Regions from separate parts of the Pseudomonas sp. CP4 genome, predicted to be linked through region 2. Evidence: riboswitches for the same ligand, from Rfam matches in the RefSeq annotation. Region 2 holds a riboswitch; each other region holds the start of a gene.
What was found. A riboswitch is a leader RNA that binds a small molecule or an ion and turns the genes downstream of it on or off. The one in region 2 is predicted to bind cobalamin.
Positions count from the first base shown of each region.

Region 1: linked by a shared signal. The riboswitch ahead of ACMYUN_RS26340 (ABC transporter substrate-binding protein) and the one ahead of cobW (cobalamin biosynthesis protein CobW) in region 2 are both predicted to bind cobalamin.
Region 3: linked by a shared signal. The riboswitch ahead of cobO (cob(I)yrinic acid a,c-diamide adenosyltransferase) and the one ahead of cobW (cobalamin biosynthesis protein CobW) in region 2 are both predicted to bind cobalamin.

Region 1 is NZ_CP180489.1:5,825,329-5,835,223, reverse strand. Features, by position in the region: gene ACMYUN_RS26365 (ABC transporter permease) at 1-581, shown strand, start outside; gene ACMYUN_RS26360 (ABC transporter permease) at 588-1,397, shown strand; gene ACMYUN_RS26355 (ABC transporter ATP-binding protein) at 1,415-2,569, shown strand; gene map (type I methionyl aminopeptidase) at 2,697-3,488, opposite strand; gene ACMYUN_RS26345 (ParD-like family protein) at 3,485-3,712, opposite strand; cobalamin riboswitch at 3,833-4,027, shown strand; gene ACMYUN_RS26340 (ABC transporter substrate-binding protein) at 4,164-5,177, shown strand; gene ACMYUN_RS26335 (FecCD family ABC transporter permease) at 5,174-6,190, shown strand; gene ACMYUN_RS26330 (ABC transporter ATP-binding protein) at 6,187-6,951, shown strand; gene metE (5-methyltetrahydropteroyltriglutamate--homocysteine S-methyltransferase) at 8,709-9,895, opposite strand, start outside.
Region 2 is NZ_CP180489.1:551,122-561,016, reverse strand. Features, by position in the region: gene metH (methionine synthase) at 1-1,003, opposite strand, end outside; gene ACMYUN_RS02290 (fatty acid cis/trans isomerase) at 1,159-3,453, shown strand; gene nfuA (Fe-S biogenesis protein NfuA) at 3,557-4,141, shown strand; gene cobM (precorrin-4 C(11)-methyltransferase) at 4,288-5,034, opposite strand; gene ACMYUN_RS02275 (cobalamin biosynthesis protein) at 5,113-5,526, opposite strand; gene ACMYUN_RS02270 (CbtA family protein) at 5,523-6,224, opposite strand; gene ACMYUN_RS02265 (CbtB domain-containing protein) at 6,236-6,433, opposite strand; cobalamin riboswitch at 6,556-6,775, opposite strand; cobalamin riboswitch at 7,210-7,422, shown strand; gene cobW (cobalamin biosynthesis protein CobW) at 7,521-8,585, shown strand; gene cobN (cobaltochelatase subunit CobN) at 8,589-9,895, shown strand, end outside.
Region 3 is NZ_CP180489.1:1,463,657-1,473,551, reverse strand. Features, by position in the region: gene ACMYUN_RS06480 (PQQ-dependent sugar dehydrogenase) at 1-493, opposite strand, end outside; gene ACMYUN_RS06475 (hypothetical protein) at 560-1,144, opposite strand; cobalamin riboswitch at 1,309-1,538, shown strand; gene cobO (cob(I)yrinic acid a,c-diamide adenosyltransferase) at 1,619-2,230, shown strand; gene ACMYUN_RS06465 (cobyrinate a,c-diamide synthase) at 2,227-3,609, shown strand; gene bluB (5,6-dimethylbenzimidazole synthase) at 3,606-4,256, shown strand; gene cbiB (adenosylcobinamide-phosphate synthase CbiB) at 4,253-5,161, shown strand; gene cobD (threonine-phosphate decarboxylase CobD) at 5,154-6,146, shown strand; gene ACMYUN_RS06445 (cobyric acid synthase) at 6,143-7,594, shown strand; gene cobU (bifunctional adenosylcobinamide kinase/adenosylcobinamide-phosphate guanylyltransferase) at 7,715-8,236, shown strand; gene cobT (nicotinate-nucleotide--dimethylbenzimidazole phosphoribosyltransferase) at 8,233-9,288, shown strand; gene cobC (alpha-ribazole phosphatase family protein) at 9,285-9,860, shown strand; gene ACMYUN_RS06425 (adenosylcobinamide-GDP ribazoletransferase) at 9,862-9,895, shown strand, end outside.

The DNA.
Region 1 (9,895 bases), 710 kb from region 2:
CGCGCGGCTGGGGGCGCTGGATCCTCAACATCGTCCTGCTGTCGATGTGGACCAGCCTGCTCGCCCGCACTTATTCTTGGCTGGTGCTGCTGCAAGCCTCGGGCGTGATTAACAAGGCCTTGATGGCGATGGGCATCATCGATCAACCGCTGGAGATGGTGCACAACCTCACCGGCGTGGTGATCGGCATGAGTTACATCATGATCCCGTTCATCGTGCTGCCGTTGCAGGCGACCATGCAGGCTATCGACCCGATGATCCTGCAGGCCGGCTCGATCTGCGGCGCCAGTCCGTGGACCAACTTCTTCCGGGTGTTCCTGCCGCTGTGCCGGCCGGGCCTGGCCTCAGGGGGTTTGATGGTGTTCGTGATGTCGCTCGGTTACTACGTCACCCCCGCTTTGCTGGGCGGGGCGCAGAACATGATGCTGCCGGAGTTCATCATTCAGCAGGTGCAATCGTTCCTCAACTGGGGCCTGGCCAGTGCCGGCGCCGCGTTGTTGATCGCAATCACCTTGGTGCTGTTCTACTTCTACCTGAAGCTTCAACCGGAATCCCCGGTTGGCGCCAGTAACGCGAGGTAAGACGACATGCTCCTGACCCCCAATGCCATGAGCCGGCGCATGCGTTTCGGCCTCTACGCCACTACTGGACTGATCGGTCTGTTCCTGCTGTTGCCGATCGTGTTCATCGTGCTGCTGTCGTTCGGCTCCTCGCAGTGGCTGGTGTTCCCGCCACCGGGCTGGACGCTGAAATGGTACGGCCAGTTCTTCTCCAACCCCGACTGGATGAACGCCGCTGCCGCCAGCCTCAAGGTCGCCGTGCTGACCACGATCTGCGCCGTGGCCCTCGGTTTGCCGACCGCGTTTGCGCTGGTGCGCGGGCGCTTTCCCGGCCGCGAGATGCTCTACGGCCTGTTCACCCTGCCGATGATCGTGCCGCTGGTGATCATTGCCGTGGCGGTCTACGCGCTGTTTCTCAAGCTCGGCTACACCGGGACCATGTTCGCTTTCGTGGTCAGCCATGTGATCGTCGCGCTGCCGTTCACCATCATCTCGATCATCAACTCGCTGAAGCTGTTCGATCAGTCGATTGAAGACGCTGCAGTGATCTGCGGTGCCTCGCGCTTGCAAGCGGTGTTCAAGGTGACGTTCCCGGCGATACGCCCAGGCATGGTTGCCGGCGCCCTCTTCGCGTTCCTCGTTTCGTGGGACGAAGTGGTGCTCAGCGTGATGATGGCCAGCCCGACCCTGCAAACCCTTCCCGTGAAAATGTGGACCACCCTGCGCCAGGACCTGACCCCGGTGATCGCCGTCGCTTCGACGCTGCTGATCGGCCTGTCGGTATTGGTCATGGTGATCGCCGCCGCCCTGCGCCGGCGCAATGAAATCAGCGCCTGAGCGCCCAGGAGTACGACATGAGTGCCGTGATCAAAGACGCATCCCAGCAGAACGACAAACCCCTGGTCAGCCTGCGCAACCTGAACAAGCACTACGGCGATTTTGCTGCCGTCGACAACATCTCGCTGGACATCAAGGACGGTGAATTCCTCACCTTCCTCGGCTCCAGCGGCTCGGGCAAAAGCACCACGCTGTCGATGCTCGCCGGCTTTGAAACACCGAGCAGCGGCGAGATCCTCGTCAACGGCCAGTCGCTGGTCAATGTGCCGCCGCACAAGCGCGACATCGGCATGGTCTTCCAGCGCTATTCGCTGTTCCCGCATCTGTCGGTGCGTGACAACATCGCTTTCCCTTTGGCGATTCGCAAACTGGCGGCGGCCGAGCGCGACAAACGCGTCGACGCCATGCTGAAACTGGTGCAGCTGGAACAGTTCGCCCATCGCCGCCCTTCGCAACTCTCTGGTGGTCAGCAACAACGTGTCGCCATCGCCCGGGCGCTGGTTTACGAGCCGCGCATTCTGTTGATGGACGAACCACTCGGTGCGCTGGATAAAAAACTGCGCGAAGACCTGCAAGACGAACTGCGCCAACTGCACCGGCGCCTGGGCATCACCATCGTTTACGTGACGCACGACCAGGAAGAAGCCATGCGTCTGTCCCAGCGCATCGCAATTTTCAGCCACGGCAAGATTGTCGGGCTGGGCAGTGGTTATGACCTTTATCAAAATCCGCCGAATGCGTTCGTTGCGTCGTTTCTCGGCAACTCGAACTTCCTCAAGCTCAAGGCGCAGAGCAATGCAGCGGCGAGTTTCGAGGGGCAGTCATTGTCGATTCGGCTGACGGCTGGGTTGCACACTGATCAGGATGTTCTGCTGATGGTGCGGCCGGAAAAGGCTGTGGCGCTGAGTGTGCAGCAAGCGAGTGATGAGCCGCTCGCGGCGGGTTGGAATGAGGTGTCGGCGAATGTTGTGGAGGTGCTGTTTCTCGGTGAAAGCCAGACCTGCAGCGTGGTGACGGCGGGCGGGACGTCGATGACGGTGAAAGCGCTGTCGGCCGCCGGCATGCCACTCAAGGCTGGGGATCCGGTGCGGGTGCGCTGGGCGACGGCGGATGCGTGTGTTTATACCGAGTGGACTGAAAGCGACCTTAACAAAGCAGCGGGTGCTCACTAAAACTTCCAATCCAGTGAAATTCCCCGTGGGAGCGAGCTTGCTCGCGAAGAGGCCGTGTCAGTCACCATTAATGTTGAATGACGCACCGCATTCGCGAGCAAGCTCGCTCCCACAGGTTCGGTATTGTTCAATGAATCGGGGAATACCCTTCAACCTCATCCGGCCAAGCCGTCAGCACTTCAAACCCGCTCTCCGTCACCGCCACCATATGCTCCCACTGTGCCGACAACGAGCCATCCTTGGTCAGCACGGTCCAGCCATCCGGCATGTTCTTCACATGGCGCTTGCCGGCATTGAGCATCGGCTCCACGGTGAAAATCATCCCGGCCTTGAGCTTCAGCCCTTGATTGGGGAAGCCGTAATGCAGGATCTGCGGCTCATCGTGATAGACCTTGCCGATGCCGTGACCGCAGTACTCGCGCACTACACTGAAGCCCTCCGCCTCCGCCAGGCTCTGGATCGCATGACCGATATCCCCCAGCGTTGCGCCCGGTTTGACTGCGCGAATGCCCGCGCACATCGCATCGTAAGTGGTCTTGATCAAGTGCTGCGCCTCGGGGCTCGCCTCACCCACGACATACATGCGGCTGGTATCACCGAACCAGCCGTCCTTGATCACGGCGATGTCGAGGTTGACGATATCGCCATCCTTCAATGGCGTACCCGACGGAATCCCGTGGCACACCACGTCATTGACCGATGCGCAGACGGTTTTCGGAAAACCGTGATACCCGACGTTCGCCGGCACGGCTTTCTGCACATTGACGATGTAGTCGTTGCACAGCCGATCCAGTTCATCGGTGGTCACGCCGGCCTTCACATGCGGCACCAGCATCGCCAGCACTTCGGCGGCGAGTTTGCCGGCGGCGCGGGATTTTTCGATGTCGGCCGGCGTGTTGATTTTGATCTGGTTTCTCATGCGCTGACGGCTTCCTGAGTCAGTTGTTGCAGATCCAGTCCGCCGTTCTGTTCGGCGCGGATCAGCAGGCGGCAAATGGCGCTGTGGTCGAGGTTGGGATGCAGCTCGGCGAGCATGCCGATGCGCATCCAGTGCTCGGCCTGCGCGTTGATCGAGCGGCTGAGGGCGTTGCTGGAGATACGCAGGTTCTCGTGCATGTCCTCTGAAATCTTTACGATGCCCATATATGAATCCGATACGATGTGTATATGGATCGTATATTAATCAGTGCATACGGGAGATTGCAATGCCGACGACAAAATCGACGCTGTGGCAGATTCGCCTCCCCCTCCACCGCGCAAATCGACTACCATGCCGCCGCCGGTTTCCACACGGAATTAATAGGGAATCCGAAATGCTTGCACAGCATCAATCGGAACTGCCCCCGCAACTGTAGGTGCCGAGCCTGCTCCTTGACTGCCACTGGGTGAAACCCGGGAAGGCCGGAGCATGGCGACGACGCACCAGTCAGGAGACCTGCCGGCACAATGACGACTAACCGGCGGGGTGTCCGGGAAGGACATCGTGCCGTGCGCGTTTTCCCCGTGCCGGCCTTGCGCAGTTTCCACGACCGCGCCCGAGGTGTGTTTCCAACCGTACCCGCCCTCCCCGTACGGTTCCCCTGGAGACTGCCCCATGCTGCTGCCCCGCGTTGCTACCCTGCTCACCGGTCTGAGCCTCTGTGCCTTGGCGCAAGCGGCGCCGACTGCGTATCCGCTGACCATCGAAAACTGCGGCAGCAGCCTGACCTTTCAGCACGCGCCCGCGCGTACGGTGACCATCGGCCAGGCCGGTACGGAAATGCTTTATGCCTTGGGCCTGGGCGACAAAGTCGTCGGCACCTCGTTGTGGTTCAACGACGTGCTGGGCACATACAACGCGCAGAACGACAGGGTCGAGCGCCTCGCCGACAACGAGCCGAGTTTCGAAGCGGTGATCGGCAAACGTCCGGAGCTGGTTGCGGTGGAGCTGGAATGGATGGTCGGCCCGCAAGGCGCGGTCGGCACCCGCGAGCAGTTTCATGAACTAAAGATTCCGACCTATCTGCTGCCCTCCGATTGCGAAGCCAAGGACAACCTCGTCGGCTCGGACGGCACGCGGCTGGCGCCGTTTCGCATCGACAGCATCTACAAAGGCGTGAGCCAACTGGCAGCGATTTTCGATGTGCAGGCGCGTGGCGAACAGCTCAATGAGCAGCTCAAAGCCAGCCTCGCACAGTCGATCGCCACGGCGAAAAAAAAGCAACGCAAAGACGTCAGCGCCCTGGTCTGGTTCTCCAGCGCCGAAATGGACATCGAGCCATTCGTCGCCGGGCACAAAGGCGTTCCCGATTTCATGCTCAGCACCCTCGGCGTGCGCAACGTCGTCGAGTCGGATGAAGAATGGCCAACCGTCGGCTGGGAAACCATCGCCAAGGCCAAGCCGACATTTCTGGTGATCGCGCGCATGGATCGTCGGCGTTTCCCGGCGGACGACTATCAGAAGAAACTCGCCTTCCTGCGCAGCGATCCGGTGACGCGCAACATGGACGCGGTCAAGCACAATCGCATCATCATCCTTGACGCCATGGCCATGCAGGCCAGCCTGCGCACCTTCGATGGCCTCGCACAACTGGCCAGCGCCATCAACGGCTACGACCTGTCGCAATGAGCAGACGCCTGATCCGTTTGCTGCTGGTGCTGTTGACGCTGTCGGTTGCGCTGACCGGCGGCGTGGCCATTGGTGAGACTTCGATCGAGCCGAGCGTGGTGTTGCAGGTGCTGGCCAACAAGCTGTGGGGCGCCGGCTATGTGCTCGACCCGATCGACGAAGGCATTGTCTGGAACTATCGCCTGACACGCGCTTTGGTCGCAGCAGCTTGCGGTGCCGGTCTGGCGACCTGTGGCGTAATCCTGCAATCGCTGCTGCGCAATCCGTTGGCCGATCCGTATCTGCTGGGCATTTCTGCGGGGGCCTCGACCGGCGCGGTGATGGTCGCCCTGCTCGGCGTCGGCGCCGGGGCGATTTCATTGTCGGCGGGTGCCTTTGCCGGTGCGGTGACGGCGTTCGCGCTGGTGATCCTGTTGGCGCGGGTCAGCGGCTCGGCCAGCGGCACCGGGCAGATCATTCTCGCTGGGATCGCCGGCTCGCAATTGTTCAATGCCCTCACCGCGTTTCTGATCACCCGCTCGGCCAGTTCGGAACAGGCACGCGGCATCATGTTCTGGCTGCTCGGCAATCTTGGCGGTGTGCGCTGGCCGTCGGTGTGGCTGGCGGTGCCGGTGGCGCTGCTGGGTTTGGTGGTGTGCCTGTGGCATCGCCGGGCGCTGGATGCGTTCACCTTTGGCGCGGATTCGGCGGCATCCCTCGGCATTCCAGTGCGTCGCGTACAGATCCTGCTGATCGGCTGCGCAGCGCTGGTGACGGCGGTGATGGTGTCGATCGTCGGCTCGATCGGCTTTGTCGGCCTAGTGATTCCCCACGCAGCGCGGTTGTTGCTCGGCACGGGGCATGCGCGTCTGCTGCCCGCCAGTGCACTGGGCGGCGCGGTGTTTCTGATTGCCGCCGATGTGCTGTCGCGCACCCTGATCAAGGGGCAGGTGATTCCGGTCGGCGTGATCACCGCGCTGGTCGGCGCGCCGGTGTTCGCGCTGATTCTGGTAGGCCGGAGATCGGCGCGATGAACACGGTTCTGAGTTGTGCGGGTGTGGGCTTCAAAGTGCGCGGTGTCGAGTTGCTCAACGGTGTCAGCCTCGACGTTCAGCGCGGCGAGACCCTGGGCATTGTCGGGCCAAACGGTTCGGGGAAATCCACGTTGCTCAAATTGCTGGCCGGGCTGCGTGAACCGAGCGTGGGCCAAGTGCAACTCCACGGTCGGGTGCTGGGCAAGATGTCACGGCGCAGCATCGCGCAGACACTCGCGGTGGTTGAGCAACAGGCCGATACCGACGATGGCATTCGCGTGTTCGACGCGGTGGCGCTGGGCCGTACGCCGTGGTTATCGGCGCTGCAACCGTGGTCGCCCGCCGATGATGCGATCGTCGAGCAAGCGCTGGTCGACGTCGACGCCGTGCACCTGCGCAACCGCCTCTGGCGCAGCCTCTCCGGCGGCGAACGCCAACGCGTGCACATCGCCCGCGCTCTGGCACAACGCCCACAGATCCTGCTGCTCGACGAACCGGCCAACCACCTCGACATCCAGCATCAGTTGAGCATTCTGCAAGTGGTGCGCGCACTGCCGGTGACTACGCTGATCGCCTTGCACGATCTCAATCAGGCACTCAAGTGCGATCGCCTGGCGGTGCTGGAGCGCGGGCGTCTGGTGGCATTGGGCGAGCCGTTGCACGTGCTGACGCCGGAGCGGTTGCAGACGACTTTCGGAGTCAGGGCGCACTACCTGACGGACCCGTTCGATGGTGCGCCGATATTGCGTTTCCTTGCTTGATGCATGTGTAGCTGACAGACCGCCTTCGCGAGCAAGCCCGCTCCCACATGAGATTTGTGGAGTTGCCGGGATTCTTTAGTACAACCGAAATCCTGTGGGAGTGGGCTTGCTCACGAAGGTGGCAGGTCGGGCGATTTATTTGTGGCTGACAGACTGCTTTCGCGAGCAGGCTCGCTCCCACATTGGATTTGTGGGTTGCCGGGGATCGCGGGTGTAGCGCGAAATCCTGTGGGAGTGGGCTTGCTCACGAAGGTGGCAGGTCGGGCGATTTATTTGTGGCTGACAGACTGCTTTCGCGAGCAGGCTCGCTCCCACATTGGATTTGTGGGTTGCCGGGGATCGCGGGTGTAGCGCGAAATCCTGTGGGAGTGAGCTTGCTCACGAAGGCGGCAGGTCGGGCGATTTATTTGTGGCTGCCAGACCGCTTTCGCGAGCAGGCTCGCTCCCACATTGGATTTGTGGGTTGCCGGGGATCGCGGGTGTAGCGCGAAATTCTGTGGGAGTGGGCTTGCTCACGAAGGCGGCAGGTCGGGCGATTTATTTGTGGCTGCCAGACCGCTTTCGCGAGCAGGCTCGCTCCCACATTGGATTTGTGGGTTGCCGGGGATCGCGGGTGTAGCGCGAAATCCTGTGGGAGTGAGCTTGCTCACGAAGGCGGCAGGTCAGGCAATTTATTTGTGGCTGACAGACCGCTTTCGCGAGCAGGCTCGCTCCCACATTGGATTTGTGGGTTGCCGGGGATCGCGGGTGTAGCGCGAAATCCTGTGGGAGTGAGCTTGCTCACGAAGGCGGCAGGTCAGGCAATTTATTTGTGGCTGACAGACTGCTTTCGCGAGCAAGCTCGCTCCCACAGTGGACTTGTGGGTTGCCGGGGATCGCGGGTGTAGCGCGAAATCCTGTGGGAGTGGGCTTGCTCACGAAGGCGGCAGGCCGGGCGATTTATTTGTGGCTGACAGACTGCTTTCGCGAGCAGGCTCGCTCCCACATTGGTTTTGTGGGTCGCCGGGGATGGCGGTTGTAGCGCGAAATCCTGTGGGAGTGAGCTTGCTCACGAAGGTGGCAGGTCAGGCAATTTATCTTTGGCTGACAGACCGCTTTCGCGAGCAGGCTCGCTCCCACGGTGGATTTGTGGGTTGGCGCGGATGGCAGGTGTAGCGCGAAATTCTGTGGGAGTGGGCTTGCTCACGAAGGCGGCAGGTCGGGCGATTTATTTGTGGCTGACAGACCGCTTTCGCGAGCAAGCTCGCTCCCACAATGGATTTGTGGGTTGCCGGGAATCGGGGTGTAGCGCGAAATCCTGTGGGAGTGAGCTTGCTCACGAAGGCGGCAGGTCGGGCGATTTATTTGTGGCTGACAGACTGCTTTCGCGAGCAGGCTCGCTCCCACAGTGAATTTGTGGGTTGCCGGGGATCGCGGGTGTAGCGCGAAATCCTGTGGGAGTGGGCTTGCTCACGAAGGCGGCAGGTCAGGCGATTTATTTGTGGCTGACAGACCGCTTTCGCGAGCAAGCTCGCTCCCACATTGGTTTTGTGGGTTGCCGGGGATCGCGGGTGTAGCGCGAAATCCTGTGGGAGTGAGCTTGCTCACGAAGGCGGCAGGTCGGGCGATTTATTTGTGGCTGACAGACCGCTTTCGCGAGCAGGCTCGCTCCTACAGTGGATTTGTGGGTTGGCGCGGATGGCAGGTGTAGCGCGAAAACCTGTGGGAGTGAGCTTGCTCGCTCCCACAGGGGTTATGTATTCCAGGGCGGTAAGGGATCAGGCCCACTCTTTGCGCAGTTGTCGTGCGGCGTTGACCATGTGCACCAACGCCGCTTCGGTCTCTGGCCAGCCTCGGGTTTTCAACCCGCAATCCGGATTGACCCACAGCCGCTCGACCGGAATACGCTGCGCCGCCTTGCGCAGCAAGCCAACCATTTCCGTCACATCGGGAATCCGTGGCGAGTGAATATCGTAGACGCCCGGGCCAATGTCGTTCGGGTAGGCGAACGCTTCGAAAGCCTCAAGCAGTTCCATGTCCGAACGCGAGGTTTCGATGGTGATGACATCGGCGTCCATCGCCGCGATCGACTCGATCACATCGTTGAATTCGCTGTAGCACATGTGCGTGTGAATCTGCGTTTCGTCGCGCACGCCGGAGGCGCACAGGCGGAACGCTTCGCTTGCCCATTCCAGATACGCTGGCCACTGCGCCCGGCGTAACGGCAAGCCTTCGCGGAACGCCGCTTCGTCGATCTGCACGATTTTGATTCCTGCCGCTTCCAGATCATTCACTTCGTCACGAATGGCCAGCGCCAGTTGTCGAGCCTGCACCTCGCGGCTGACGTCTTCGCGGGCGAACGACCACATCAGCATGGTCACCGGGCCGGTCAGCATGCCTTTCATGACCTTGTCGGTGAGGCCCTGGGCATAGCGAATCCATTCGACCGTCATCGCTTGCGGGCGGCTGAGGTCGCCGAAGATTACCGCCGGTTTGACGCAGCGCGAACCGTAGCTCTGCACCCAGCCAAAACGGGTGAAGGCATAGCCGTCGAGTTGTTCGGCAAAGTATTCGACCATGTCGTTGCGCTCGGCTTCACCGTGCACCAGCACATCCAGGCCGAGGCGTTCTTGAATTTCTACAGCGTGGCGAATCTCCGTGTGCATCGCATCGGTGTAATCGGCGGCGCTGAGCTTGCCTTGCTTGTAGGCCTGACGCGCCAGTCGGATCGCCGCCGTTTGCGGAAACGAACCAATAGTGGTGGTCGGAAACAGCGGTAAATCGAGTTTGCCGCGCTGTTTGGCGATGCGCTGGGCAAACGGCGATTGGCGTTGCGCATCCCTGGCAGTGATCGCCGCAACCCGCGCTTGCACCGCCGGCTTGTGAATACGCGGCGAGGCGGCGCGGCTGGTTTGTACCGAGCGGCTTTGCGCCAGGGCGCGCAACACCTGCGGCGCTTCCGGCT
Region 2 (9,895 bases):
GACGTGGCGCGTAACCGGCCACGGCTTTGGCGATGGCTTCGATGTGGCCCGGCGTGGTGCCGCAGCAGCCGCCGACGATGTTGAGAAAACCGCTCTGGGCGAATTCTTCGATGACTTTGGCGGTCTGCGACGGCAGTTCATCGTATTCGCCGAATTCGTTCGGCAGGCCGGCGTTCGGGTGCGCGGAAACGTGGGTACTGGCCTTGTTCGACAGCTCTTCAAGGTACGGTCGCAGTTCGCTGGCGCCGAGGGCGCAGTTCAGGCCTACGGAAATCGGCTTGGCGTGGGCCACCGAGTTCCAGAACGCTTCGGTGGTCTGCCCCGACAGGGTACGGCCGGAGGCGTCGGTGATGGTCCCGGAAATCATGATCGGCAGTTCGAGGTGCAGCTCTTCGAACACTCCTTGCACGGCAAAGATCGCCGCTTTCGCGTTGAGGGTGTCGAAGATCGTCTCGATCAGGATCAGGTCGGCGCCGCCCTCGATCAGGCCTTTGGTGGCTTCGGTGTAGTTTTCCACCAGCTCATCGAAAGTGACGTTGCGGTAGCCGGGGTTGTTGACGTCGGGCGACAGCGAGCAGGTGCGGCTGGTCGGGCCGAGCACGCCGGCAACGAAGCGCGGCTTGGCCGGGTTTTCGGCGGTCTTGGCGTCGGCAATCTTGCGCGCCAGACGTGCGCCTTCTACGTTTAACTCGTACGCCAGCTCTTCCATGCCGTAATCGGCCATGGAAATGCGCGTGGCGTTGAAAGTGTTGGTTTCGAGAATGTCGGCACCGGCGTCCAGATAAGCTTTTTCGATGCCGCCGATCACGTCCGGACGGGTGATCACCAGCAGGTCGTTGTTGCCCTTGACGTCGCTCGGCCAGTCCGCGAAGCGTTTGCCGCGATAATCCTGCTCTTCGAGCTTGTAGCTCTGGATCATCGTGCCCATCCCGCCGTCGAGAATCAGGATGCGCTCTTTGAGGGCTTGCTTGAGAGCTTGAAGGCGGACGCTGCGATCGGACATGTGGACTACTCGGAAAGACCATTACGAAGGAGCGGGATCATAGCAAACCTGTGCGCTTTTGGAGCATGCGCAGCTTTTGCATGAATATCGCTCATGTTGGTACGGACGTCATAACGGTAGAATCGCAGCCTTTTTTTACCATCAGGATCAGCAGCATGCCTTACCGCTTCATTAGTTTATGGTTGCTGGTCCTGAGCGGGAGCGTTGCGGCGCAAGATCCTGCCATTTCTTCTGTTATCTCCTATAGCCGGGATATACAGCCGATCTTCACCGAGAAGTGCGTGGCCTGCCATGCCTGTTACGACTCGGCGTGCCAGCTCAATTTGGGCAGTGGCGAAGGCGCCGCCCGTGGCGCGAGCAAGATGCCGGTGTACGACGGCGAACGTACCCAGGCTGCACCGACCACGCGCTTGTTTTACGACGCCTTCGGCAAGCGCGCCTGGCAGCAGAAAGACTTTTACTCGGTGCTCGACGCCCAGGGCAGTCAGGCCGCGCTGATGGCGCGCATGCTCGAACTCGGCCACAAGACGCCGCTGACGCCCAACGCCAAGCTGCCCGAAGAAATTGTTCTTGGGCTCAATCGCAACAATCTATGTCCGATGCCTGCCGAGTTCGACGGCTATGCCGGCGCGCACCCGAAAGAGGGCATGCCGCTGGCGGTCACTGGCCTGACCGACCAGCAATACCAGACCTTGCAGCGCTGGCTGGCGTCTGGCGCACCGATTGATGAGCAGAGCCTGACGCCGAGTGCGCAAGAGGCGCTGCAAATCGCGCAATGGGAAAACCTGATCAACGCCCCCGGCGCCCGGCAGAGTCTGGTCGGGCGCTGGCTGTTCGAACACTGGTATCTGGCGCACATCTATTTCAAGGACGGCGAGCCGGGGCATTATTTCCAGTGGGTGCGTTCGCGCACCCCGAGCGGCCAGCCGATCGATCTGATCGCCACGCGCCGCCCGAACGACGACCCGGGCACGCAGGTGTATTACCGCTTGTGGCCGGTGCAAGGGGTGATCGTGCACAAGACGCACATCACCTATCCGCTGAGCGCGGCGAAAATGGCCCGGATCAAAAGTCTGTTCTACAGCGGCAACTGGCAGGTCAACGCGCTGCCGGGTTACGGCCCGCAGAGCCGTGCCAATCCGTTTGCCACCTTCGAGGCGATTCCGGCGCAGGCGCGCTATCAGTTCATGCTCGATAACGCTGAATACTTCGTCCGCACCTTTATTCGCGGCCCGGTGTGCCGTGGGCAGATCGCGACCGACGTGATTCGCGACAACTTCTGGGCGCTGTTCCAGGCGCCGGAACATGATCTCTACATCACCGACCCGAACTACCGTGGCCAGGCCACGCCGCTGCTGGCGATGCCGGGGCAGAACGATGATGTCGGCAGCGTGCTGAGCCTGTGGCGCAACTATCGCGACAAGCGCAACGAGTACGAAGCCCTGCGCCGTGACAGCTATGCCGAACTGCCGGCGCCGAGCTGGTCGACGCTGTGGGCCGGCAACAACAACGCCTTGCTGAGCATTTTCCGCCACTTTGACAGCGCCTCGGTTACCAAGGGTTTGATCGGTGAGGTGCCGCAGACGATGTGGCTGTTCGACTATCCGCTGCTGGAGCGCACCTATTACCAGCTTGCGGTCAACTTCGATGTCTTCGGCAACGTCTCCCATCAGGCGCAGACGCGCCTGTATTTCGACCTGATCCGCAACGGCGCCGAGCAGAACTTCCTGCGCCTGATGCCCGCCGACTCGCGCGAGGACTACCTCAACGATTGGTATCAGGACGGCGGCCAGTTCAAGATGTGGCTCGATTACGAGGCCATCGATGACGACAAACCGACCGCGCTGAAACTCGACGAAAAAGACCCGAAACGCGACTTCGCCCTGCAGTTGCTGGCGCGCTATGGCGATCTGAACGCGCGGCCAGACCCGATCAATCGCTGTGGCGGCGCTTATTGCTCACGGCCGAATATCGATCCGGCATTGCAGAACGCAGAGCAGGCCTTGAGCCGCCTGGCCTCGCGACCGGCCGCAGGGTTGAAAGTCATCGACCAGTTGCCCGAAGCGACCTTGCTGCGCGTTGAAACCGCCAGTGGCAAGCGCGAGGTCTACAGCGTGCTGCGCAACCGTGCCCACAGCAACGTGGCGTTTTTGCTCGGTGAGTCGCGGCGCTATCAACCGGGTCTCGACACCTTGACGATCTATCCGGGCGTACTCACCAGTTACCCGAACTTCATGTTCAACGTACCGGCCGAGCAGGTGCCAGCGTTTGTGGATGCGATGGAGAATGCCCGGGATGCCAATCGGTTCGAAAAAATCGTCGAGCGCTGGGGCATTCGTCGCAGTCATCCACAGTTCTGGCTGTATTTCCACGATCTGAGCCAGTACATCCACGAAACCGATCCGGTGGAAGAGGGTGTGCTGGATATGAACCGGTACGAGAACCTTTGAGCATTCGCAGGCGTGTGCCGAGATTCTTTCCCGACAAAAATACTAGGACTTTGTCAGTCGCGCCGATTGGCGTAAACTGCGCCCAAGCCTGCGAGGAGTTTTTATGACCGCTATTACCATTACCGACGCCGCCCATGATTACCTGGCCGATCTGCTCTCCAAGCAGAACACCCCAGGCATCGGCATCCGCGTTTTCATCACCCAGCCTGGCACCCAGTACGCCGAAACCTGCATTGCCTACTGCAAGCCGGGCGAAGAGAAGCCTGAAGATACCGCGCTGGGGCTGAAAAGCTTCACCGCCTACATCGACTCGTTCAGCGAAGCTTTTCTTGACGACGCCGTTGTTGACTATGCCACCGATCGCATGGGCGGCCAGCTGACCATCAAGGCGCCGAACGCCAAAGTGCCGATGGTCAATGCCGACAGCCCGGTCAACGAGCGCATCAACTACTACCTGCAAACCGAGATCAACCCGGGGCTGGCCAGCCACGGCGGTCAGGTCAGCCTGATCGATGTGGTCGAGGACGGCATTGCCGTGTTGCAGTTCGGTGGCGGTTGCCAGGGCTGCGGCCAGGCCGACGTGACCTTGAAGGAAGGCATCGAGCGCACTTTGCTCGAGCGCATTCCTGAGCTCAAGGGCGTTCGCGACGTGACCGACCACACGCAGAAAGAAAACGCCTACTACTAAGGCGTTCGCTGCGAACATGAAAAACGGCGCCCCGTGAGCGCCGTTTTTTTATGGGGCAACATTTGCTGTGCGCTATTCGCTAGCAGGCTCGCTCCCAGATTGAAATGTATTCCCCTGTGGGAGTAAGCCTGCTCGCGAAAGCGCCTTCAAGGGCGATAAAGATGTGCATGCCCGGCGCGGTACAGCGAAGACTCGCTGAATACCTCACTGCCCAGCACCCGCCCGACCAGAATCAGCGCCGTACGTCGAAAGCCTTTGGCCTGGACCTTGTCGGCAATGTCCGCCAACGTACCTATCACCCAATCCTGATCCGGCCATGTCGCGCGATGAATAACGGCAATCGGGCAATCCGCGCCGTAATGCGGCAGCAATTCAACCAGGATCTTCTCCAGATGATTGACCCCCAAGTGGATCGCCATGGTCGCGCCGTGCTGCGCCAGGCTGGCCAGTTCTTCCCCCGCCGGCATCGCGGTCTTGTCGGCGTAACGGGTCAAAATCACGCTTTGCGAGATGTCCGGCAGAGTCAACTCGGCGCCGAGCAGCGCTGCGCATGCCGCGGTGGCCGTCACGCCGGGAATGATCTCGAAAGGAATGCCCAGCTCACGCAAATAGCGAATCTGCTCGCCAATCGCGCCGTACAGACTGGGATCTCCGGAGTGCACGCGGGCCACATCCTGGCCTTTGGCGTGGGCGCTCTTGATCAAGTCGATGATCTGCTCAAGGTGCAGCTCAGCGCTGTTGACCACGCTTTCGGCTTGGTGACCTTCCAGAACGGCCGCCGGTACCAGCGAACCGGCGTAGATTATTACCGGGCAGTTGCGAATCAGGCGCTGGCCTTTCACGGTGATCAATTCGGGGTCGCCGGGGCCGGCGCCGATGAAGTAGACGGTCATCGTTGAATCCTTGGTAAGAAGCGCAGCCGCACCTCAGATGAAGTGTGCTCATGATCGATGGCGGGGATTATCGGGATTTTATGCAGCGCCGGCCAACGCCAGCGTCGCCTGCGCATATTTCTGCCGGGGAATCAGCAGTTTCGCCGGCGCCTGGATCAGTTGCTCGGCCAGCGCCAGCGCGGCGCTTTCTGCCACGCCGTAGCAGCCGGTGCGCTCAAAGGCGATTTGCGATTGATGGCTGAGACGCTGTTGATAGGGCGCCAGCTCGGCACTGTTGAAATACTGCAGCGGCAGGTTCAGTTGGGTGGCCAGTTCAAGCAGACCCGGTTCGTCGCGCTTGAGATCGATACTGGCCAAAGCCCTGACTGCTCGCAGTTCAATGCGATGCGCCTGCAACGCCTGATCGAGTAACGCACGCAACGTACTGGCCGGGCAGCCGCGCTGGCAGCCGAAGCCGACCACCAGAGTCGGCGCTGCGCGGTCATCGGTCATGCCTGATAGTGCCCTGCGCTTTTGCGGCGGAACAACCAGGCGCTGATCAGGCCTAGAGCCAGCCAGAATGCAACGTTGGTCAGCTGCGAAGCGATTTTGAACTGGGTTTCCAATGCCTCTGGAGCGAGCATCGAATGCACCTGCGGTTGCGGCGCGCCGATTACATGCGGCACGGCGAGAATCGCCACACCAAGAAGCTTCATCAGCCAGTGACGACTGAAGGCGATCAGTGCCAGGCCGACGGCGGTCGAAGCGGCAGCGCCGATCCACCAGATCTGCCGCGATGCCAGATCGGCGGCCGCAGTGCCCGGCAATTCAGGTGGCAGGCCCAAGGTCGGCGCGAGAACGAACGTCGCGTAACCGGCCAGACCCCAGAGCAGTCCTTGCGAGGTCTTGGTCGGCGCGCGCAGGGTGTACAGACCGGCAAGCATCAAGGCGAAACCCACCGCCACCACCAGATTGCCGCCAGTGGTCGAGACCACCCGCTGCCAGCCGTCTTCCGGCTCCCAGGCTTCGCCATCGTGGCTGTGCGCGGCAGTGCCAGCGGCGTGTTCGTGGACTTGCGCGACCGGTTCGGATTTCTCGAAGGTTTCCGCCTCCAAAATCAGTGGCGAAACCCAGAAACTCTGCAGCAAGGTCAGCAGCAGGGCGGCCAGCAAGCCGCTGAAGCCTGCGGTTTGCGCGATACGCTTGATCATCTCGGCAAGCCTCAGTGGCACGGGAACGCAGCGCTGTGGCGGGTATCGTGGGCGGCGTTGTGCACCGCTTCGATGTGCGAGAAACCGGCGAACCAGACAAGGCTGGCACCGAGGATCGAGGCGAAGAGGGCGGCGGCCACGCGTTGGCCGAGTGTGGTACTGCTGGAAATGTGGTCAGTGTGGCTAACGGTATTGCTGATGATCGACATAGCGCTTCCCTCTGAAATGTCAGCGGGTAAACAGAGCGCATGAAAATCCCTGCGAGCCGGGCACGCAGGGATTTCGAACAGCGCCCGCCCACCGCGGGTTTGTTTGTGGTCAGCGGCGCTTGCGCGCGCTGGGTGTTGCGGGCCGGTCTCCGGGCTCACGAGGGGTTGGCACGAGGCCGATCTGCAAGCGTCACCTTCCCATGCCGGGGCACAGTGGATCTGACGCTTCGCTCGCTTACCGTTGCGGGGGCAGCACCGGACTGACATGGCTTTGAGTAAAGCACATGATTCACCGGTTTCCCGTTTCACCCTGTGAAGGGCACCCGAAACAAGGTGGGCAGGAGAACATGGGTTTGGGTTTTTAGTCAATTTCCGGGGGCGGATCCGTTGCTGCGGGGGGGCGTTTTTTTCGGGTGTTTTTGTGTGTATATCCGTTGCTGCGGTAACGGCTGCTTAGGGTTTCGCCCTTACGGCGACTCACTTTTTTTACAAACGCCTAAAAAAAGTAAGCAAAAAAACGCTTGCTCCTACGTTCGGCCCTCGCAGGCTCGGGTTCCTTCGCTCCGGGATCGGTCCCGTAACGAAGGTGCCCCGAGTTCCAGCGAGCGGGCCGTACGCCGGGGCAAAGCCTTTTGGTTCCTTTTTGCTGGGCCGGCACTCCGGCGTTTGAAAAAGGGACTCGCTGTAAGAGCGAAACCATAGGAAGCCGTTACCGCAGCAACGGATATACCCCCAGTTTCAGACTCACCGACCATTGACCCACGACGGACCCATGCGTAGCCTTGCGCTTTCGAGGTTCTTCGGCACTCGCCGAAGCTAAGAAGGGAACGCGGTCGAAGCCGCGGCTGCCCCCGCAACTGTGAACGGTGATGTTCGTTGCCACGCCACTGCCAGCTCAACCGATGAGCCAGCGGGAAGGCGCAGCGAATGCCAAGCCCCGCGCCTGAACGCCGTCAGCCAGGAGACCTGCCTCGTCACAGATTCTCACTACAACCGGGCGGGGTGATCCGGTGGCGAATGCTTCCGGCGTGCACGCGCGCTGCCGGTTCTCGTCCCGTATGCCCGCCGCTTGCCAAAGGGCATACCGATGAAAACACTGGCCAAACTCCCCGTCACCATCGTCACCGGTTTCCTCGGTTCGGGCAAAACCACGCTGCTACGGCACATGCTCGATAACGCTCAGGGCCGGCGCATCGCGGTGATCGTCAACGAGTTTGGTGAGCTCGGCATCGACGGTGAAATCCTCAAGCAATGCACCATCGGCTGCACCGAAGAAGAGGCCAGTGGCCGTGTTTATGAGCTGGCCAACGGCTGCCTGTGCTGCACGGTGCAGGAAGAGTTCTTTCCGGTAATGCGCGAACTGGTCGCCCGTCGCGGTGACCTCGATCACATCCTTATCGAAACCTCCGGCCTGGCCCTGCCCAAGCCGTTGGTGCAAGCCTTCCAGTGGCCGGAAATCCGCAGCGCCTGCACCGTCGACGCAGTCATCACCGTAGTCGACAGCCCGGCTGTTGCTGCTGGCACCTTCGCCGCGTTCCCGGATCAGGTCGATGCCCAGCGCAAACTCGATCCGAACCTTGATCACGAGTCGCCGCTGCACGAATTGTTCGCCGATCAACTGGCCAGTGCTGACCTGGTCATCCTCAACAAAGCCGACCAGACCAGCGCGGAAGATCTGGCTCGGGTGCGCGCTGAAGTCGCCGAAGAGCTGCCGCCAGCGGTAAAAATCATCGAAGCCAGCAACGGCCGCCTGCCGCTCGACGTGTTGATCGGCCTCGGTACCGGCTCTGAGGAGCATATCGACAGCCGCCACAGTCACCACGATCACCACCATGACGGTGATGACGACGATCACGATCACGACGCCTTCGATTCGATCTCCATCGAACTGCCGCAAGCCGATGAAAGCCTGCTGCTCGACGCGCTGACGCAACTCGTGGTGCAACACGGCATTCTGCGCGTGAAAGGTTTCGCGGCGATTCCGAACAAGCCGATGCGCCTGTTGATCCAGGGTGTGGGCACGCGTTTCGACAAGCATTTCGACCGCCAGTGGGGTGCCGAGGAAGCGCGCGTCACGCGCCTGGTGCTGATCGGTCAGGAACTCGATGCCGTGCAACTCGAAGCGCAACTGCGCGCCGCGCTCAGCGTTTAAGCCATGCACCTGCTCAGGACCCAGCCCGGCGGATTCGTCTCGGACGACAACATTGCCGATCTCGGACAAACCCCCGCCGAGCTGGTGATCCTGTGCAGCGGCGATTCCAGCCTGGCGCTGCTCGCCGAGGCTGCGCAGCAATTGCCCGATGACTACCCGAGCCTGCGTCTGGCCAACCCGATGCAGGTGCAGAATCATGCCTCGGTCGATCTGTACGTGGACGAAGTGCTGCGCCACGCCAAGGTCATTCTGATCTCACTGCACGGCGGCATTGCCTATTGGCGCTACGGCGTCGAGCGGCTGGTCGAGTTGTCCGAACGCGGCGTGCAACTGATTCTGGTGCCTGGCGATGACCGCCCGGACCCCGAGCTCAGCGACTTGAGCACGGTCAGCGCCGAAGTCCGCGATCGACTCTGGCAATTTCTGCGTCAAGGCGGCATGGGCAATGCGCTGGATTTCTTCCATTGCCTGGGCAACCAATGGTTCGCCCGCGATTACCCGTGGAGCGAGCCGCACACCCTGCCGCGCACGGCGATTTATCACCCACAGAAAACCAGCGCTGGCCTGAGTGACTGGCAAGCCGATTGGCTGCCCAATCAGCCCGTGGCGGCGCTGTTGTTTTATCGCTCGCATTTGCAGGCGGCGAACACGGCGTTCATCGATGTGTTCTGTCAGCGTTTGCAGGCAGCCGGACTCAATCCGCTGCCGATCGCGGTGGCCAGTCTGAAAGAACCCGGCTGCCTGTCGGTGGTTGAGGACTGGCTGGATGAAGTCGAGGCGGGGGTGATTCTCAACACCACCGGTTTCGCTCAGTCCAGTCCCGAGGCGCCGCATCTGCGCCCGTTCCGCCGCAACATCCCGGTGATTCAAGCGATCTGCGCTCAGGACAACGAACCCGGCTGGCGCGACAGCGAGCAGGGCCTGGGGCCGCGCGATCTGGCGATGCACATTGCCTTGCCGGAACTCGACGGGCGCATCATCAGCCGACCGATCAGCTTCAAGGATCTGGCCTGGCGCAGCGAGCGCAGTCAGTCCGATGTGGTCTGCTACCGCGCTCAGCCCGAACGCATGGATTTCGTCGCCGAACTGGCGCGGCGTTGGGTTGCTTTGGCACGCGTGCCGAACGGCGAAAAACGCATCGCCCTGATCCTTGCCAACTACCCGACCCGGGACGGCCGCATCGGCAACGGTGTGGGCCTCGATACGCCGGCGGCGGCGCTGAACATCCTGCGGGCATTGCGTGCCGAAGGTTATCCGATCACGGCTGAATTGCCCGACACCGGCACCGAGCTGATCCAGCTACTGCTCGG
Region 3 (9,895 bases), 910 kb from region 2:
GATCGTTGCCGACCAGCGTCATGCCGAATGGCGAATTGAGGTTCTGCAGAAACACCGTGCGGGTTTCGGCGACGCCATCGTGGTCGGCGTCACGCAGCAGGGTGATGCGGTTCGGGCTCGGCACCCCAGCGCCGGCCTTGCCCATGACTTTCTTCATTACCCAGCCGCGAATGCCTTTGCTGTCGTCAGGCTTGGGCGGCGCGTTGGTTTCCGCCACCAGCACATCGCCGTTGGGCAGCACATAGAGCCAGCGCGGGTGATCGAGGCCTTCGGCAAACGCCGCGACCTGGGTGCCGGCCGCTGCGGTCGGTTTCGTGCCTTGTGGCCAGCCCACCGCCGGGGCGATGTTGACTGTCGGGATCAGCGTCTTGTTCGGTTCGGGCAGTTTCGGCGACGGGCCGGTGCCGTCGGAGACTTGCAGGCTGGAGGTTTCACCGCAGGCGGCGAGCCCGCCAGCGACGGCGATGATGAGAGCGAGTGGGGCCTTGCGCATTGCTGATCTTCCCTATGAATGCATTCCTAAACATAGAGGAGGGCGCAGGCCCGATGGTTCAACTGCTCAGCCGCGGGCTTCCTTGAACAGCACGGCGATGCCCGGATGATAGTTGCCCGCGTCGCTGTGCAATTTGCGATAGGCGTAGGGGAAATACCAGGCCACGGCGCAGGTGTGTTCCTTTTGCAGGTCGTCAACCATGTCCTGCAATTCTTCGGGGCTGGCGCTGTGCTGAGGTTTTTGCGGAGCAACAAAGAGGCAGCCGAGCTTGAGATCGCTGGCGTAGCTGATGCGCTTGGCATCAGCGGTGATGTCGAGCAGGGCCTGGGTCAGGTTGAGGTTGTTGACCCGTGGCCAGCGTTGCGTGGCCTGAATGAACGCGCGGTCTTCGGCGCCGGCAATCAGCAGATCTGCGCGAGCATTGCGTTCGCCTTCTTCGTTCTGTTTGCGCGTGGCCGTGTCGTTCAGCGTGACCATTTCCGCCATCCACGCCGCTGCCGCGAGCAGGCCGAGATTGGCTTTTTCGTCGTGCCAATATGGCGTGTCGTTGTCGCCGCGAACGGTGTTGTAGCGATCGATACAGTCAAACCAGCGTTCCAGCAACGGGCGCAGGAATTCCAGGCGCGGGTTGCTGATGATCATGCCTTGCATCGTCGTCATCCTTATTGTTGTAGTGGGCTTTTTGGAAAAAAAGCATGGCTCTTTGATATCACTTGTCACAGTCTGGCACAAGATTGCCGCTGCACAATTGATCAGCGGCAGCTATTTGCGCGCAATGTGCCTCTTCAATTGACGCTCCACCCCCAACCCTCTAACCTTCGCCGCTTGTTTCAGGTGCTCTGTGGCCCCGCGTCGACAGAGTGAAACAGGGAAGCCGGTAAGGGTGGTCTTCAAGCGAAGCCACGACGATCCCGGCGCTGCCCCCGCAACGGTAAATGAGTGAAAACTGCGCCTTGAGCCACTGCCTCGAAAGAAGCGGGAAGGCGCGCAGTCCGGCCGATGCCGCTCATGAGCCCGGAGACCGGCCTGATCCATCTCAGCGGCATCACGGTGGGCGATGCCAGGCTTTTTGCCGTCTATTCTTGTGCCTGCCCGCCGTTATCCAGCCTCAACGGAGAGCTCCCCATGAATGATTCCCCCGAGCGTGACGAACGCCATCTGGCGCGTATGCAGCGCAAGAAAGCCGTGATCGACGAACGCATCGCCAACTCGCCCGACGAGTGCGGCCTGGTGCTGGTGCTGACCGGCAATGGCAAAGGCAAGAGCAGCTCGGCGTTCGGCATGCTCGCCCGTGCCATGGGCCACGGCATGCAGTGCGGCGTGGTGCAGTTCATCAAGGGCCGCAACAGCACCGGCGAAGAATTGTTTTTCCGCCGTTTTCCCGAGCAGGTGCGTTTCCACGTCATGGGCGAAGGCTTCACCTGGGAAACCCAGGATCGCCAACGTGACATCGCCGCGGCGACCGCCGCTTGGGAAGTCTCGCGGGAATTGTTGCGCGACCCTTCGATCGGTCTGGTGGTGCTCGACGAATTGAACATCGCCCTCAAGCACGGCTACCTTGATCTCGATCAGGTGCTCAGCGATTTGCAGGCGCGTCCGCCGATGCAACACGTGGTCGTTACCGGTCGCGGCGCCAAGCCGGAAATGATCGAGATGGGCGACACGGTCACCGAGATGGGCATGCTCAAGCACGCCTTCCAGGCCGGGATCAAAGCGCAGAAAGGCGTCGAACTTTGAAGCAACCACGTCACTGTCCGGCGGTGTTGATTGCCGCGCCGGCCTCCGGTCAGGGCAAGACCACCGTCACCGCCGCACTCGCCCGTTTGCATCGCAACCAAGGGCGCAAGGTGCGCGTGTTCAAGTGCGGGCCGGACTTTCTCGACCCGATGATCCTCGAGCGCGCCAGCGGTGCGCCGGTGTATCAACTGGACATGTGGATGGTCGGCGAGCAGGAAAGTCGCCGTTTGTTGTGGGAAGCTGCCGCCGAGGCCGAGCTGATTCTGATCGAGGGCGTGATGGGCCTGTTCGACGGCACGCCATCCAGCGCTGATCTGGCGCGCCACTTCGGTGTGCCGGTGCTCGGTGTGATCGACGGCACCGCCATGGCGCAGACCTTTGGTGCCTTGGCGCTGGGCCTGGCGAAGTATCAGCCGGACTTGCCGTTCGCTGGCGTGTTGGCCAACCGCGTCGGCACCTTGCGCCATGCGCAATTGCTCGAAGGCAGCCTCACCGAAGGTCTGCGCTGGTACGGCGCACTGTCCCGCGAGACCGGCATCGAATTGCCGAGCCGCCACCTGGGCCTGGTTCAGGCCAGCGAATTGAATGATCTGGATCTGCGCCTCGACGCCGCCGCCGATGCGCTGGCCAGCAGTTGCCAAGTCGCGCTGCCACCGGCGGTCGAATTCGCCGCGCCTGATGTCATCGAAGCCGAGCCTCTATTAAAAGGTGTGCGCATCGCCGTCGCCCGCGATGAAGCGTTTGCCTTCACCTATGGCGCCAGCCTCGATTTGCTGCGGGCGATGGGCGCCGAGCTGCACTTTTTCTCGCCGATCCGCGACACGCAATTGCCCGACGCGGACAGCCTGTATTTGCCGGGCGGCTATCCAGAGCTGCATCACGTCGCGCTGGCGCAGAACACCTCGATGCTTGCAGCCATCCGCGCGCATCACGCAGCGGGCAAGCCGTTGCTCGCCGAGTGTGGCGGCATGCTTTATCTGCTGGATTCGCTGACCGACGTGGAAGGCACCCGTGCTGAGCTGGTCGGTTTGTTGAAAGGTGATGCGGTGATGCAGAAGCGTCTGGCGGCATTGGCGTTGCAGGCGGTTGAATTGCCGGAAGGTTCTTTGCGAGGGCACACGTATCACCATTCGCTGACCACCACCGAGCTGACGCCGATTGCCCGGGGGTTGAGCCCCAATGGCGGGCGCGGCGCTGAGGCGGTTTATCGCGAGGGGCGGATGACAGCTTCCTATGTGCACTTTTATTTTCCGTCGAATCCGACTGCGATTGCTGCATTGTTTGCGCCAGACCGTGAGGCCGCCTTCGCGAGCAGGCTCGCTCCCACAATGGATCACCTGAACCCTGTGGGAGCGAGCCTGCTCGCGAAAGGCCCATGACCGACAACACATTCTCCGCAGCCGAACGCGCAGCGGTCTACAAGGCCATCGCCGAACGCCGCGACATGCGCCACTTCACCGGTGGCAGCGTCGAGCCGCAGCTGCTGCGACGTTTATTGGAAGCCGCCCACCAGGCCCCAAGCGTCGGCCTGATGCAGCCCTGGCGCTTCATCCGCATCAGCGATCGTGCCTTGCGCGGGCAGATCCGCGATCTGGTGGAAGAAGAGCGCATCCGCACCGCCGAAGCCCTTGGCGAGCGCAGCGATGAGTTCATGCAGCTCAAGGTCGAAGGCATCAACGACTGCGCTGAGGTGCTGGTCGCGGCGCTGATGGACGATCGCGAAAAACACATTTTCGGTCGGCGCACGTTGCCGGAAATGGACATGGCTTCGCTGTCCTGCGCGATCCAGAATCTGTGGCTGGCCTCCCGCGCTGAAGGTCTGGGCATGGGCTGGGTCTCGCTGTTCGAGCCGCAAGCCTTGGCGGATTTGCTCAAGTTGCCGACCGGTGCCAAGCCGCTGGCGGTGTTGTGTCTGGGCCCGGTCAAGGAATTCTATCCGGCCCCGATGCTGGTGCTCGAAGGCTGGGCGCAGGCGCGGCCGCTGAACGAGTTGCTGTACGAAAATTATTGGGGAGTGAGTCAATGAGTGTGGCGTTGCTGAGTGTCGCCGCGGTAGCGCTGGATGCGCTACTCGGTGAACCGAAACGCTGGCATCCGCTGGTGGCGTTCGGCAATTTGGCCGGGCGCATCGAGCAACGCTTCAACGCCGGCGGCCGTGGCTGGCGCAGCCATGGTGTGACCGCATGGGTGCTCGCGGTGGTGCCGCTGACCTTGCTCGCCACGGCATTTTCCTGGGCACCGTATGTGGGCTGGATCGTCGAGATTCTCGCGCTGTATTGCGCCCTCGGCATGCGCAGCCTCGGCGAACATGTTGCGCCGGTCGCGGCGGCGTTGCGCGCCGATGATCTGGACGAGGCGCGCAAGCGTGTTGGCTATCTGGTCAGCCGCCAGACCGATGAACTGGACAGCAACGCTGTGGCCCGCGCCGCCACCGAATCGGTATTGGAGAACGGCAGCGATGCGGTGTTTGCCGCGCTGTTCTGGTTTGTCGTCGCCGGTGCGCCGGGCGTGGTCCTGTATCGCCTGAGCAATACCCTCGATGCGATGTGGGGTTATCGCAACGAACGCTTCGAACGTTTCGGCTGGGCCGCGGCGAAAATCGACGACGTGTTGAACTACATTCCTGCCCGTCTGGTGGCATTGACCTACGCGCTGCTCGGCAAAACCCGACTCGCACTGAAGTGCTGGCGCACCCAGGCGCCAAAGTGGGACAGCCCCAACGCCGGCCCGGTGATGGCAGCTGGTGCCGGTGCGCTGGGCGTCGAGTTGGGTGGCCCGGCGATCTATCACGGCGAACTGCATGAGCGCCCGCAACTGGGCGAAGGTGCGCCGGCCGATGCCGAATCCATCGACCGTGGCTGGCAATTGGTCCAGCGCGGCGTATGGTTGTGGCTGCTGATGCTTTGCCTGGGGGCGGAATTTTATGCTTGAGCACGGTGGCCGGCTGCGCAAGGCTGCACTCGATTACGGGATTGCCGAAGCTGACTGGCTTGACCTGTCCAGCGGCCTCGCGCCCTGGCCGTTCCCGATTCCGGAGATTCCGCTGCGCGCCTGGGCGCGCTTGCCGGAAACCGACGACGGTCTGGAACAGGCGGCCTGCGATTATTACGGCGCCGCGCAGGTGCTACCGGTCGCCGGCTCGCAAATGGCCATCCAGCTGCTGCCGCGTTTGCGCCGGGCTGGCAAGGTCGGCGTGTTGTCGCCGTGCTATGCCGAGCATGCCGAAGCCTGGCGGCGCAGCGGTTACATTGTCCGTGAAGTGCTCGAGCAGGAAGTCGAGTTCTTTCTCGACAGTCTCGATGTGCTGGTGGTGGTCAATCCGAATAACCCGACCGGCCTGAGCCTGACCCCGGCGCGCCTGCTCGACTGGCATGCGCGGCTGGCGCAACGCGGCGGCTGGCTGGTGGTCGATGAAGCGTTCATGGACAACACGCCGCAACTGAGCCTGGCGCCCTATGCCCATCAGGTCGGGCTGGTGGTGTTGCGTTCGTTCGGCAAGTTTTTCGGCCTGGCCGGGGTGCGCCTCGGTTTCGTTCTGGCCGAGCGCAAGTTGCTCAAACTGCTCGCCGAACAGGTCGGGCCGTGGGCGGTGAGCGGGCCGACGCGGGTGCTCGGTACGGCGTGTCTGCAAGACACCGAGGGTCACACCCGTCAGCGGATTCGCAGCGATGAAGCGAGCGGACGGCTGGTGGCGCTGCTGACCCGTTGCGGTTTTGCACCGCAGGGTGGCTGCGCGCTGTTTCAGTGGCTGATCACCGAGCACGCCGAAGCGCTGCACGAATTCCTCGCCCGGCGCGGCATCCTCCTGCGCCTGTTCAGCCACAACAGCAGTGTGCGTTTCGGCCTGCCTGCCGATGCCGCGCAAGCGCTGCGTCTCGAACAGGCTTTGCAAGCTTTCACCAAGGACAATCCATGACCACTCTGATGGTGCAAGGCACCACGTCCGATGCCGGCAAAAGCACTTTGGTGACGGCGTTGTGCCGCTGGGCCACCCGCCAGGGCGTGGCGGTGGTGCCGTTCAAACCGCAGAACATGGCGCTCAACAGCGCAGTGACCGCTGACGGCGGCGAGATCGGCCGCGCGCAGGCAGTGCAGGCGCAAGCGGCCGGTCTCGAGCCGCACACCGACATGAACCCGGTGCTGCTCAAACCCAACAGCGACACCGGCGCGCAAGTGATCATTCATGGCCGCGCGGTGACGACGATGAACGCCGTTGCCTATCACGATTACAAAACCATCGCGATGCAAGCGGTGCTCGCTTCCCATGCGCGGCTCACTGCGGCGTATCCGCTGGTCATGGTCGAAGGCGCCGGTTCGCCGGCCGAGATCAATCTGCGCGCCGGCGATATTGCCAACATGGGCTTTGCCGAAGCGGTGGATTGCCCGGTTGTGCTGATCGCCGACATCAATCGCGGTGGCGTGTTTGCGCATCTGGTTGGCACGCTGGAATTGCTGTCGCCGAGTGAGCAGGCGCGGGTCAAAGGCTTCATCATCAACCGTTTTCGCGGCGATATTGCCTTGCTGCAACCGGGCCTCGACTGGCTGGAGCAGCGCACCGGCAAACCGGTGGTTGGCGTGTTGCCCTACGTGATGGACCTGCACCTTGAGGCCGAAGACGGTATCGACCAACGCCAGACCGATAAGGCCGAGCAGGTGTTGAAAGTGGTGGTGCCGGTGCTGCCGCGCATCAGCAATCACACCGACTTCGACCCGCTGCGTCTGCATCCGCAGGTGGATCTGCAGTTTGTCGGCCCGGGGCAGGCGATTCCTGCCGCCGATCTGATCATCCTGCCAGGCTCGAAAAGCGTGCGCAGCGATCTGGCTTATCTGCGCGCCAACGGTTGGGACGCAGCAATCAATCGGCATCTGCGCTACGGCGGCAAGGTGCTGGGGATTTGCGGCGGTCTGCAGATGCTCGGCGAGCAGGTGCACGACCCGCTTGGGCTGGAAGGCGCTGCCGGCTCCAGTGCCGGCCTGGGTCTGCTGGCGTTCGAAACGCAACTTGAAGCCGAGAAGCAACTGCGCAACGTGCGCGGGCGGCTGGCGCTGGAAAACGCCGCAGTCAGCGGTTATGAAATCCATGCTGGCGTAACCACCGGGCCGGCGCTGGAAAACCCCGCGGTGCATCTGGACGACGGTCGTTGCGATGGTGCGCAAAGTGCCGATCGCCAGGTGTTTGGCACCTATCTGCACGGCTTGTTCGAATCCCCCGAGGCGAGCGCGGCGTTGCTGCGCTGGGCGGGCTTGAGTGATGTGCAAGAGGTCGATTACCACGGCTTGCGCGAGCGCGATATCGAGCGACTGGCTGATCTGGTGGAGAAGCATCTGGACACCGGGCTGTTGCGTCAGCTCTGCGGGATTTGAGTTGTCTGGGCTGGTCTCTTCGCGAGCAGGCTCGCTCTCACAGGGAACTGCGATCAACTGTGGGAGCGAGCCTGCTCGCGAAGGGGCCGGTTGTCTCACCACACATTTTTGGATGAACCCATGCTCCAACTGATCCTCGGCGGCGCCCGCTCCGGCAAGAGTCGTCTGGCGGAAAAACTCGCCAGCGACAGCCATCTCGCGGTGACCTACATCGCTACCAGCCAGCCGCTGGACGGCGAAATGAACCAGCGCGTCGCCCATCACCGCGCGCGCCGCCCGGCTGAATGGGCGTTGATCGAAGAGCCGCTGGAACTGGCCCGCGTGCTGCGCGAATCCGCCGGCGCCGAGCGCTGCCTGCTGGTCGATTGCCTGACCCTGTGGCTGACCAATCTGCTCATGCTCGACGACACCGAACGTCTCGCCGCCGAGCGTGAAGCCTTGCTCGATTGCCTGGCGTCGTTGCCGGGTGAAATCATTTTTGTCAGCAACGAGACCGGAATGGGTGTCGTGCCGCTGGGCGAATTGACTCGCCGCTATGTCGATGAAGCCGGTTGGCTGCATCAAGCTCTGGCCGAGCGTTGTCAGCGAGTTGTCCTGACCGTCGCCGGCCTGCCCCTGACTTTGAAAGGACCTGCGTTATGAGCCCGACCTGGTGGCTGAACCCGTGCAAAACAGTGAATGCCGAGATGGTTGCGCAAGCGACCGAGCGCCAGCAGCAGTTGACTAAACCGGCCGGTTCGCTGGGACGCCTTGAATCGGTGGCCGTGCAACTGGCCGGTCTGCAAGGTCAGCTCAAGCCAACGCTGGATCAAGTCTGGATCGCGATTTTCGCTGGCGACCATGGCGTGGTAGCCGAAGGCGTATCGGCTTATCCGCAGGAAGTCACCGGACAAATGCTGCTCAACTTTGTCAGCGGCGGCGCGGCGATCAGCGTGCTGGCGCGTCAGCTCGGCGCGCAGCTGGAGGTGGTCGATCTGGGCACGGTGAATCCGACGCTGAATCTGCCCGGCGTGCGCCATCTGAACATTGGCGCGGGAACGGCGAACTTCGCTCAGGGGGCAGCGATGACTCAGGCGCAGGGCGAACTGGCACTGCAGGCCGGTCGCGACAGCGTGTTGCGCGCGAAAGCCGCCGGCACGCAGTTATTCATCGGCGGCGAAATGGGCATCGGCAACACCACGGCGGCCAGTGCGCTGGCCTGCGCCTTGCTCGATTGCCCGGTGGCGCACCTGACCGGTCCCGGCACCGGGCTGAATGCCGCTGGCGTCAGCCACAAGGCACAGGTGATCGAACGCGCGCTGGCGCTGCATGCCGCACAGCGTGGCGACGCCTTGCAGACGCTATTCAATGTCGGCGGTTTCGAGATTGCCGCGTTGGTCGGCGCTTATCTGGCCTGCGCGCAGGAAGGTATCGCGGTGCTGGTCGACGGCTTCATCTGCACGGTCGCGGCGCTGGTCGCAGTGCGCTTGAATCCGGCCTGTCGTGAATGGCTGTTGTTCGGCCATCGCGGTGCCGAGCCGGGCCATCGCCACGTGCTGGAAACCTTGAGCGCCGAACCGTTGCTGGAACTCGGCCTGCGCCTGGGCGAGGGCAGTGGCGCGGCGTTGGCGGTGCCGTTGTTGCGTCTGGCCTGTGACCTGCACGGGCAAATGGCGACGTTCGCCGAAGCAGCCGTGGCGGATCGCCCGGCATGAGCCTGCGCCTGGACCTGTTGCGCCACGGCGAAACGGAACTTGGCGGCGGCCTGCGCGGCAGCCTCGACGATGCGCTGACCGCTAATGGCTGGACGCAGATGCGTACGGCGGTGGTCGACGGCGGGCCGTGGGATCGTATCGTCAGTTCGCCATTGCAGCGCTGCGCGCGCTTCGCTGCTGAACTCGGCGAGCAACTGAACCTGTCCGTGCATCTGGACAAGGATTTGCAGGAGCTGCATTTCGGCGCGTGGGAAGGGCAGAGCGCGGCGGCGTTGATGGAGACGGATGCCGAAGCGCTGGGGCTGTTCTGGGCTGATCCCTATGGATTTACGCCTCCGCAGGGTGAGCCGGTCAGCGATTTTTCAGCGCGGGTGTTGGCGGCGGTCGCGCGGTTGCATGCGGCTTACGCCGGCGAGCGGATTCTGCTGGTCAGCCACGGCGGTGTGATGCGCTTGTTGCTGGCGCAGGCGAGAGGGCTGCCGCGCGAACAGTTACTCAATGTCGAAGTCGGCCATGGCGCGCTGTTTGCGCTGACGGTCGAGGCCGATGGCGCGCTCAAGGAAGGTCACTGAGATGTTGCCGCTGTGGATCGCCTTGCAGTTTCTCA